DNA from 2 places in the Klebsiella sp. KE9456 genome. Region 2 is predicted to be linked to the other one. Evidence: predicted binding sites of a transcription regulator. Region 2 holds the regulator's gene; the other holds the start of a gene.
What was found. The regulator CRP, encoded in region 2, controls carbon source genes, mostly activating them, when cyclic AMP is high. The targets are predictions, from matches to a motif close to ATGTGANNNNNNTCACAT.
Positions count from the first base shown of each region.

Region 1 (4,213 bases), on a different contig from region 2:
GCGACGGCGGGAGACTGGCGGGCGGTCGTGGTACAGTTGATCATCATCATCTTTGGTGTATTCTTCTACCTGCCTTTCCTCAAGGTTGCTGAGCGAGTGGCCTTAAAAAACAACGGGATAAACAAACAATAAGGAACGGTAATGGCGGCAAAGTATCTTTTGATTGCGCGGGAAATTAAAAAGCGAATTATCAGTCAGCAGTATCCCGCCAGCGCGCCATTACCGGATCAGTTCGCGTTAGCAGCGGAGTTCAGTACCAGCCGAATGACGATCCAGCAGGCGATGCGCCAGCTTATCGTTGAAGGGCTAATTTATACCCGTAAGGGGCAGGGCACGTTCGTGCGCAAAAATTTCCTGCAGCTTTCGCAGTGGGATTTGCCCGGTAGCGACTATTTTGGCGCGACCAAAACCTGGGAACACCTGGGCGAAGTGGCAAGCCGGGTGATTCGTTTTGAGCTGCGCTTTCCGACAGAAAAAGAGCAAAGTTCGCTGCTGATTGACGCTGATGCGCCAGTCTATGATTTTGTTCGCCTGCGGCTGCTTAATGATGAACCCGTGTCGCTGGATCTGACCGTGATGCCCGTGGCGCTGGTTCCCGGCCTGAATAAAACGCATCTGGAAAGCTCGGTGTTTCGCTACGTGCGGGAGACGCTGGGGCTAAAAATAATGGGTTCATATCGTGTGGTTCGGGCGATGAAACCGCAAGAACTGGATAGAGAATACCTCAACTGCGAGCCCGGCGATCCGGTACTGGAAGTGGAACAGGTCGTCTATCTGGAGGACGGTACGCCGCTGGAGTATGCCCATTGCCACTATCGCTACGATCACGGCGGCATTATTCTGGTTAATAACGGATAAAAAAAGGGCGGGCCCTGGCCCGCCGCTGTGCATTATGTGCCGTTAGTTCAGGCGCACCGGCATGCCGGAACGGTTGTGAATGGCCTGTTCCAGCACGCTCTGGTCAACATCACTCTGACCCGTTACCGCCTGTACCGCCTTGCTCAGGGTAATTGGCACGATTTCATTGCCCTGGAACTGCTCTTCGGTAGTAGACAGCGGGTTGTGCACTTCAATGAAACGGCTGCCGTCAGGCTCGGTGGTGGCTTTCACCGGCTCATCGATAAACTCAACGCGTGTGCCGACCGGCACGTTTTCAAACAGGAATTTGATGTCGTCGTTACGCAGACGCACGCAGCCGTGGCTGACGCGCAGGCCGATACCGAAGTTGGCGTTGGTGCCATGAATGGCGTACAGGCGGCCAATATAGAGCGCATACAGCCCCATCGGATTGTCAGGGCCGGCCGGGACAACGGCTGGCAGCGGTTCGCCTGCGGCAATATATTCCGCGTGCATTTTCGCGGTAGGGGTCCAGGTCGGGCCTGCTTTTTTGCGCTCAACTTTGGTGACCCAGTTGATCGGCGTGTCTTTACCTAACTGGCCGATACCGATAGGCAGCACGATGACGGTGTTGGTGCCTTTCGGATAGTAGTAGAGGCGCATTTCCGCGCTGTTGATAACAATCCCTTCATGAACGGTGTCCGGCAGGATCAGCTGCTGCGGGATATTCAGCACGGTACCGCCTTTCGGCAGAAAGGTATCCACGCCAGGGTTGGCCTCCAGCATGTTGGACAAACCCATCTGGTATTCAGCGGCAAAATATTCCAGCGGCTGCTTGTTATCTTCCGGAACGGTAATGACCTGATTCTGGCCAATCAGACGGCTGCCGTCAGTAGGCAGTGGATAGGTTACAGCAGAAGCTGTGTTGCAAAAGCCCACGATTGCGAAGGCTGCCGCGATGAGAGTTGATAATTTCATATGCTTTATGTCGTGGGCGATGTTAATGCCACACTGGCCTTTGTCAGTTTAAACAGGAAGTCGATGGGAGCGCATTATATGTGCATTCTGGCAAACAGGTAAATGAGATGTGTACGAAATCACATTTTTTTCCTGCTGCTATGCATGCCATGTGCGGTTACTGACCATCAGGACAATTGCCGGTGTGAAAACGGGAGGGGGTTACCCCTCCAGAAGCCGCGACTGAAGGGCTTCGCGCGCCGACGGCGTGAGCTGATACTCTTGCTCAAGCCAGGCGTCAATACTTGCGTAGCGTTCATCAATCTGGGCGAGAGCCGCGGTAAGATATGACTCATGAACCGTCATGATTTCCGCCAGGGTCTGCCGTCCGCGGGCGGTCAATGCGTCGCCGAGCGATTCGAGCATGAATTCTTCAACCTGCATCAGCATGCCCTGGGTGAGCAGGTATTCCTCCATCACCGTATGTCGATCGCAGCCGAGCGCCAACAGCGTCAGCGCACAGCCAATGCCGGTACGGTCTTTACCCACCGCACAATGCTGTAACAGCGCGCCGTCGAATGGCTCCATCAGCCATTTGACCAACTGGCGGTAGGCAGGGTTGTTGAACGGCAACTGACGATACAGCTCCAGCATAAACTGTTGACCGTCAACGGCATTAAGCGTCGCGGCGTTAAACTCGGTCACTTTTGCGTTGACGTGGTGAACGAGTGGGTTAGCGGGAGCATTAAGGTAGTGAGCCAGTTCGTTTAGCTTGTCGGGACTGCGCCTGACTTCTCCCGGGTCGCGATAATCAATCACCCGGCTAAGGGGGATTGCGTCGAGATGGCTTAAGTCATCGGCGGTCATCATATGCAGCGAGCCGGAGCGGAACAGTTTACCTGAGCGCACGCGGCGGCCATCGGCGGTACGCTGGCCGCCCAGATCGCGAAAGTTGATACCGCCCTGTAGCGATAAGAAAGCCGGATGGCTGGAGAGTCTTTTCATAGGTTCCTTCCATGTTTAAGTAGAAAAATCACGCAGTAATAAACAGTGTAACCGCGCAATATGACACTGACCCTAACACAAGCCACATTGATGATTTTATAACGGCCCGTGAAAAGTGAAGCATTTGCTGGCATAATGTCTGGTTTATCACACTTCTCATTCTCATTTGTCAGGATAACCCCGTGCTAGTATCCAGTAACGTCACCATGCAGTTCGGCAGTAAGCCGCTGTTCGAAAATATTTCCGTCAAATTTGGCGGCGGCAACCGCTACGGCTTGATTGGTGCCAACGGTAGCGGTAAGTCCACCTTTATGAAGATCCTCGGCGGCGATCTGGAGCCAACGCTGGGCAACGTTTCCCTCGACCCTAACGAGCGTATCGGTAAACTGCGTCAGGATCAGTTTGCCTTTGAAGAATTCAGCGTGCTGGATACGGTCATTATGGGCCATGCTGAACTGTGGCAAGTAAAGCAGGAGCGCGATCGCATCTACTCTCTGGCAGAGATGAGCGAAGAGGATGGCTATAAAGTCGCCGATCTCGAAGTGCAGTATGGCGAGATGGACGGTTATTCCGCCGAAGCGCGCGCTGGTGAACTGCTGCTCGGCGTCGGTATTCCGATCGAACAGCATTATGGCCCAATGAGCGAAGTTGCCCCCGGCTGGAAGCTGCGTGTGCTGTTGGCTCAGGCGTTGTTCTCCGACCCGGATATTCTGCTGCTTGATGAACCGACGAACAACCTGGATATCGATACCATTCGCTGGCTGGAGCAGGTGCTGAACGAACGTGACAGCACCATGATCATCATTTCGCACGACCGTCACTTCCTGAATATGGTCTGCACCCATATGGCGGATCTCGATTACGGCGAACTGCGTGTCTATCCGGGCAATTATGACGAGTACATGACCGCAGCGACGCAGGCCCGTGAGCGTCTGCTGGCTGATAACGCCAAGAAAAAGGCGCAAATTGCTGAACTGCAATCCTTCGTTAGCCGCTTTAGCGCCAATGCCTCTAAATCTCGCCAGGCCACCTCCCGCGCTCGCCAGATTGACAAAATCAAACTTGATGAGGTGAAGGCCTCCAGCCGGCAGAACCCGTTCATCCGTTTCGAGCAGGATAAAAAGCTGTTCCGTAACGCGCTGGAAGTGGAAGCGCTGGCGAAAGGCTTTGATAACGGTCCATTGTTTAAAGGCGTCAATCTGCTGCTGGAAGTGGGTGAAAAGCTGGCGGTCCTCGGTACCAACGGCGTGGGTAAATCGACGCTGCTGAAAACCCTGGTGGGCGATCTGGCGCCGGATAACGGCACCGTGAAATGGTCAGAAAATGCGCGCGTTGGCTATTACGCGCAGGATCATGAATATGAATTTGAAAATGACCTGACGGTGTTTGACTGGATGAGCCAGTGGAAACAGGA
Region 1 is NZ_JBDYQK010000005.1:29,183-33,395, reverse strand. It holds gene ABK821_RS06485 (PTS transporter subunit EIIC) at 1-132, shown strand, start outside; gene ABK821_RS06480 (GntR family transcriptional regulator) at 142-858, shown strand; gene ldtB (L,D-transpeptidase) at 901-1,815, opposite strand; gene ABK821_RS06470 (tyrosine-protein phosphatase) at 2,017-2,799, opposite strand; gene ABK821_RS06465 (ABC-F family ATPase) at 2,982-4,213, shown strand, end outside.
Region 1: a site for CRP is predicted at 1,923-1,940, ahead of ldtB (L,D-transpeptidase). Genes of this name have one in related genera too.

Region 2 (4,213 bases):
GGAAGTGCTTGAGGGGGTCACGGCTAAACGGGCGTTGTTCGTTAAACAGCTCCAGCAAATTGACGCCAGGTTCGAGCTGTTCAGCGATATCCGCGGGATGGGGCTGTTGATCGGCGCTGAGCTGAAACCACAGTATAAAGGCCGGGCGCGTGATTTTCTGTATGCCGCGGCAGATGCCGGGGTGATGGTACTTAATGCCGGCCCGGACGTGATGCGTTTTGTGCCGTCGCTGGTGATTGACGACAGCGATATTGCCGAAGGGATGACGCGCTTTGCCCATGCGGTTGAGCGCGTGCTTAGCGCTTAGCGGCCCGTAGCCAGATGCCATGATGTGGGCGCTGACGCCATGCCACCGACGAAATCGTGTGCATGGTGTTCAGATGCCCAAGGATCCGCTGCAAATGCTGCTCCATGGCGCTGAGCGGGCCGCGGGGAACCTCGGCATCCTGCGCTTCCATAATGTTCACATCTCCTGCGCTGCCTGGCCCATCGGAATCCAGACGTTGCTGACAGCGCTGGAGCGCAATTTCGCACGACTCCAGATAACGTTGCGCTAAATCCGGCGTCAGCATATTGTGCTCGCGCGCCAGCGTTGTCATGGCATTAATATGTTCGACGATGAACTGGCTATGGGTGACCCACAGCTTCATATCTTCCAGATAGTGTGTGTTAAAACCAGGTTCCAGCATCGCCTGATTCAGTGAGTTAAACAGCGCATTATGGGCCTGATTGACGCGCATTCGCTGATAGGCCAGCGCAGGGGCCTGATGATCGTCGCTAAGAATAAGCCGGATGGCTCCCTGATCGGCTTCCAGCGCATCGTGGGCGTTTTTGCGTAGCAGGCCGCTCTGCCACTGCGGCCATAACCAGAGCATTCCGCCGAAGGCAATCAGGCAGCCAATCAGCGTATCAACCAGCCTGGCAACAATAATCTGTTCGCCGTTCAGGGTGAGCAGTTGCAGGGTATATACCGCCGTAACGGTAAACCCGACCATCGCCCAGCCGTAATTCTTACGAATAATCAGGTAGCTTAATAGCGTGATGAAGAGCATGGCGGTTAGCGTATAACCTTCCGGGACGTGAAAATGCAGCGTCAGTCCGGCGATGACTAATCCGGCAAATGTCCCGGCAGCCCGGTGGACGATCCGCACCCGTGTTGCGCTGTAGCCGTTTTGCGTCACGAAGAGCACGGTCATCAAAATCCAGTAGGGTTTTGGTAAATGCAACGCGCTGCCCATCAGGCTGGCGACACTCAGCATTACGCTGATGCGCGCCGCGTTACGTAACGCCGGTGATTTAAGCGACAGATAGCTTTTCAACGCCGGTAGCAGCGGCAGGCGGCGGGTTTTATCCGCCATCAGATTTCGGGAGTACAGAGGGCGCTGGGTGCGTAAAACCCGGGCAATGCGACTGAAATGCCAGGCGCAAAACTGGCCGACCGGGTTATCCGGATGCTGCCAGGCGATCTTTTCCAGAGCGCCGATCTGTTTATCCATCTGAAAGCGCTGAGGATAGCGATGGTAAAGCAGATCATCCGCCAGTTCGCGCAGTCGAGCGGCGATGGTTTGCGCGTTCCAGCGAATTACCGCTTCTGCGTGGCTGCGCTCCACCAGTTTCTGCACCTCTTCCGGTTGGTGCAGGCTGACGGAGATGTGCTCCTGGAGATCCAGACCAACCTGGAAAGCGCGCAGCAGGCGTTTATGATCGCTGTGCTGGTTGGCCGCCAGCATATGCATCTGCTGGTAGCACTGGGTAATCAGATCGACCACTTTTTGTTGGCGGTTGAGCAGGGGCGGCAACGAGGTGGCCGGATCGGTATGCTGGGTCAGCAGGCTGTATTTGGCTTCACAATAACTGGCCAGCTCCCGATAGAGCAGGCTCAGAGATTCGCGCAGCGGCTGTTCGCGCCACAGCCAAAACCAGAACCAGTTAAAAATTCCATACCATAGGGTGCCGAGTGCATAGATTAGCAACGGTTCCTGGATCGGCATATTGCCTGCAAGGCTCAGAGTAAAACTGGCGGCGATAAGCGAGGCGGGTAACAATCTCGCATGAAGCGAACTGATTTCGGCAGTAACGCCGAGAATCAGGGTCAGCCCGGTCAGGATTAGTGGTAAAGGAATTTCCCGCTGCAGAAGGAGCTGGACAATCAGGCTACTGCCAGCGAACAAGCAGCCGCCAATGATCAGGCGCTTAAAGAAGCGTTTATGCGGTGTATCCAGACCGGCAATATTGCAGCAGGCAGGAACGAGGGAAAACAGGAGTCCCTGCTGTAAATGACCAAGAAGAAGTCCCGTTGCAACTGGCAGACATAACACCAGCGTTTGCCGCAGTGCATAGTTGACTTCCGGGTGATAAATCAGCCTGCGCCACATGGGGAGGAAACAAAAACGGCGTATTGTCAGACAATACGCCGTTTTACCGACTTAACGGGTACCGTAGACGACGATAGTTTTACCGTGCGCGGAGATCAGGTTTTGATCTTCCAGCATTTTCAGTATCCGGCCAACGGTTTCGCGGGAGCAGCCGACGATCTGACCAATTTCCTGACGGGTAATTTTAATTTGCATACCGTCGGGGTGGGTCATTGCATCCGGCTGTTTTGCCAGATTCAGCAGCGTCTGAGCGATGCGACCGGTAACGTCGAGGAAGGCAAGGTTACCCACTTTCTCAGACGTAACCTGCAGGCGACGCGCCATTTGCGAAGAGAGACGCATCAGGATATCCGGGTTTACCTGGATCAACTGACGGAATTTTTTGTAGGAGATTTCAGCCACTTCACATGCGGTTTTAGCACGTACCCAGGCGCTACGTTCCTGACCTTCTTCAAACAAGCCTAATTCACCGATGAAATCGCCCTGGTTGAGGTAAGAGAGGATCATCTCTTTGCCTTCTTCATCCTTGATGAGTACAGCCACTGAGCCTTTAACGATGTAGTACAGCGTTTCTGCTTTCTCACCCTGGTGGATCAGCGTGCTCTTTGAGGGGTACTTATGAATGTGGCAATGAGACAAGAACCATTCGAGGGTAGGGTCTGTTTGCGGTTTGCCAAGCACCATGCGCGGTTATCCTCTGTTATCAGCTATCTCCGGGTGCCGACACTACACGGCATCCGGGCATGCAATCGTATTAAATCCCTGTACCTGGGAATCTGGCTGGAATTTTTCCGCAGCCTGTAATGTGAACTCCTCTGCATACATGCAGTACATCAATGTATTACTGTAGCATCCAGACTGTTTTAGCATAGCTTTCGCTGCATGTCTCCTGGTGTCTCGCTTCAGCATGACCCAGGTCGCCTTCCGTTGCCAGAATTGTTATGTGCGCGTAATCTGTCAGGAAAATTACAGCTCTGGAGTTCAATTTATGCAAGCGCGAGTGAAGTGGGTTGAAGGGTTAACCTTCATTGGAGAGTCGGCTTCTGGTCACCAGATTCTGATGGACGGGAATTCCGGTGATAAAGCCCCCAGCCCGATGGAAATGGTGCTGATGGCGGCGGGCGGATGCAGCGCGATTGACGTCGTCTCCATTTTACAGAAGGGGCGCCATAACGTCACCAACTGTGAAGTCAAGCTGACCTCGGAACGTCGGGAAGAGGCGCCGCGTCTGTTTACCCATATTAATCTGCATTTTATCGTGACCGGTAAGGCGCTGAAAGAGGCTGCCGTTTCTCGTGCTGTTGACCTGTCAGCGGAAAAATATTGCTCGGTGGCGCTGATGCTGGAGAAAGCGGTAAATATTACCCACTCTTATGAAGTGATCGAAGAGTAAGCCAACAAGACCCCGGCAGACGTTCGCGCTACCGGGGGGAGTCATTCGTTAACTGATTTTCCTGCCTTCCATCAGCCGCTCGACCAGCGGCGTCATGATCAGCTCCATCGCCAGTCCCATTTTGCCTCCCGGTACAACCAGAGTGTTCATATGTGAGATAAACGAGCCCTGAAGCATGGCCAGAAGCCAGGGGAAATCGATGTTTCTCAGATTACGGAAATGGATAACGACAAAGCTCTCATCCAGTGAAGGAATGGCTTTGGCCGCAAAGGGATTGGAGGTATCCACCGTGGGAACGCGCTGGAAGTTGAGATGGGTACGCGAAAACTGCGGGGTGATGAAATTGATGTAATCCTCCATTGAGCGAACGACGGAATCCATTACCGCCTCACGGGAGTGCCCGCGTTCGCTGGTGTCGCGGATAAGCTTCTGGATCCACTCCAGA
Region 2 is NZ_JBDYQK010000027.1:13,995-18,207, reverse strand. It holds gene ABK821_RS21760 (aspartate aminotransferase family protein) at 1-307, shown strand, start outside; gene ABK821_RS21755 (YccS/YhfK family putative transporter) at 297-2,375, opposite strand; gene crp (cAMP-activated global transcriptional regulator CRP) at 2,427-3,059, opposite strand; gene ABK821_RS21745 (OsmC family protein) at 3,364-3,768, shown strand; gene ABK821_RS21740 (phosphoribulokinase) at 3,817-4,213, opposite strand, start outside.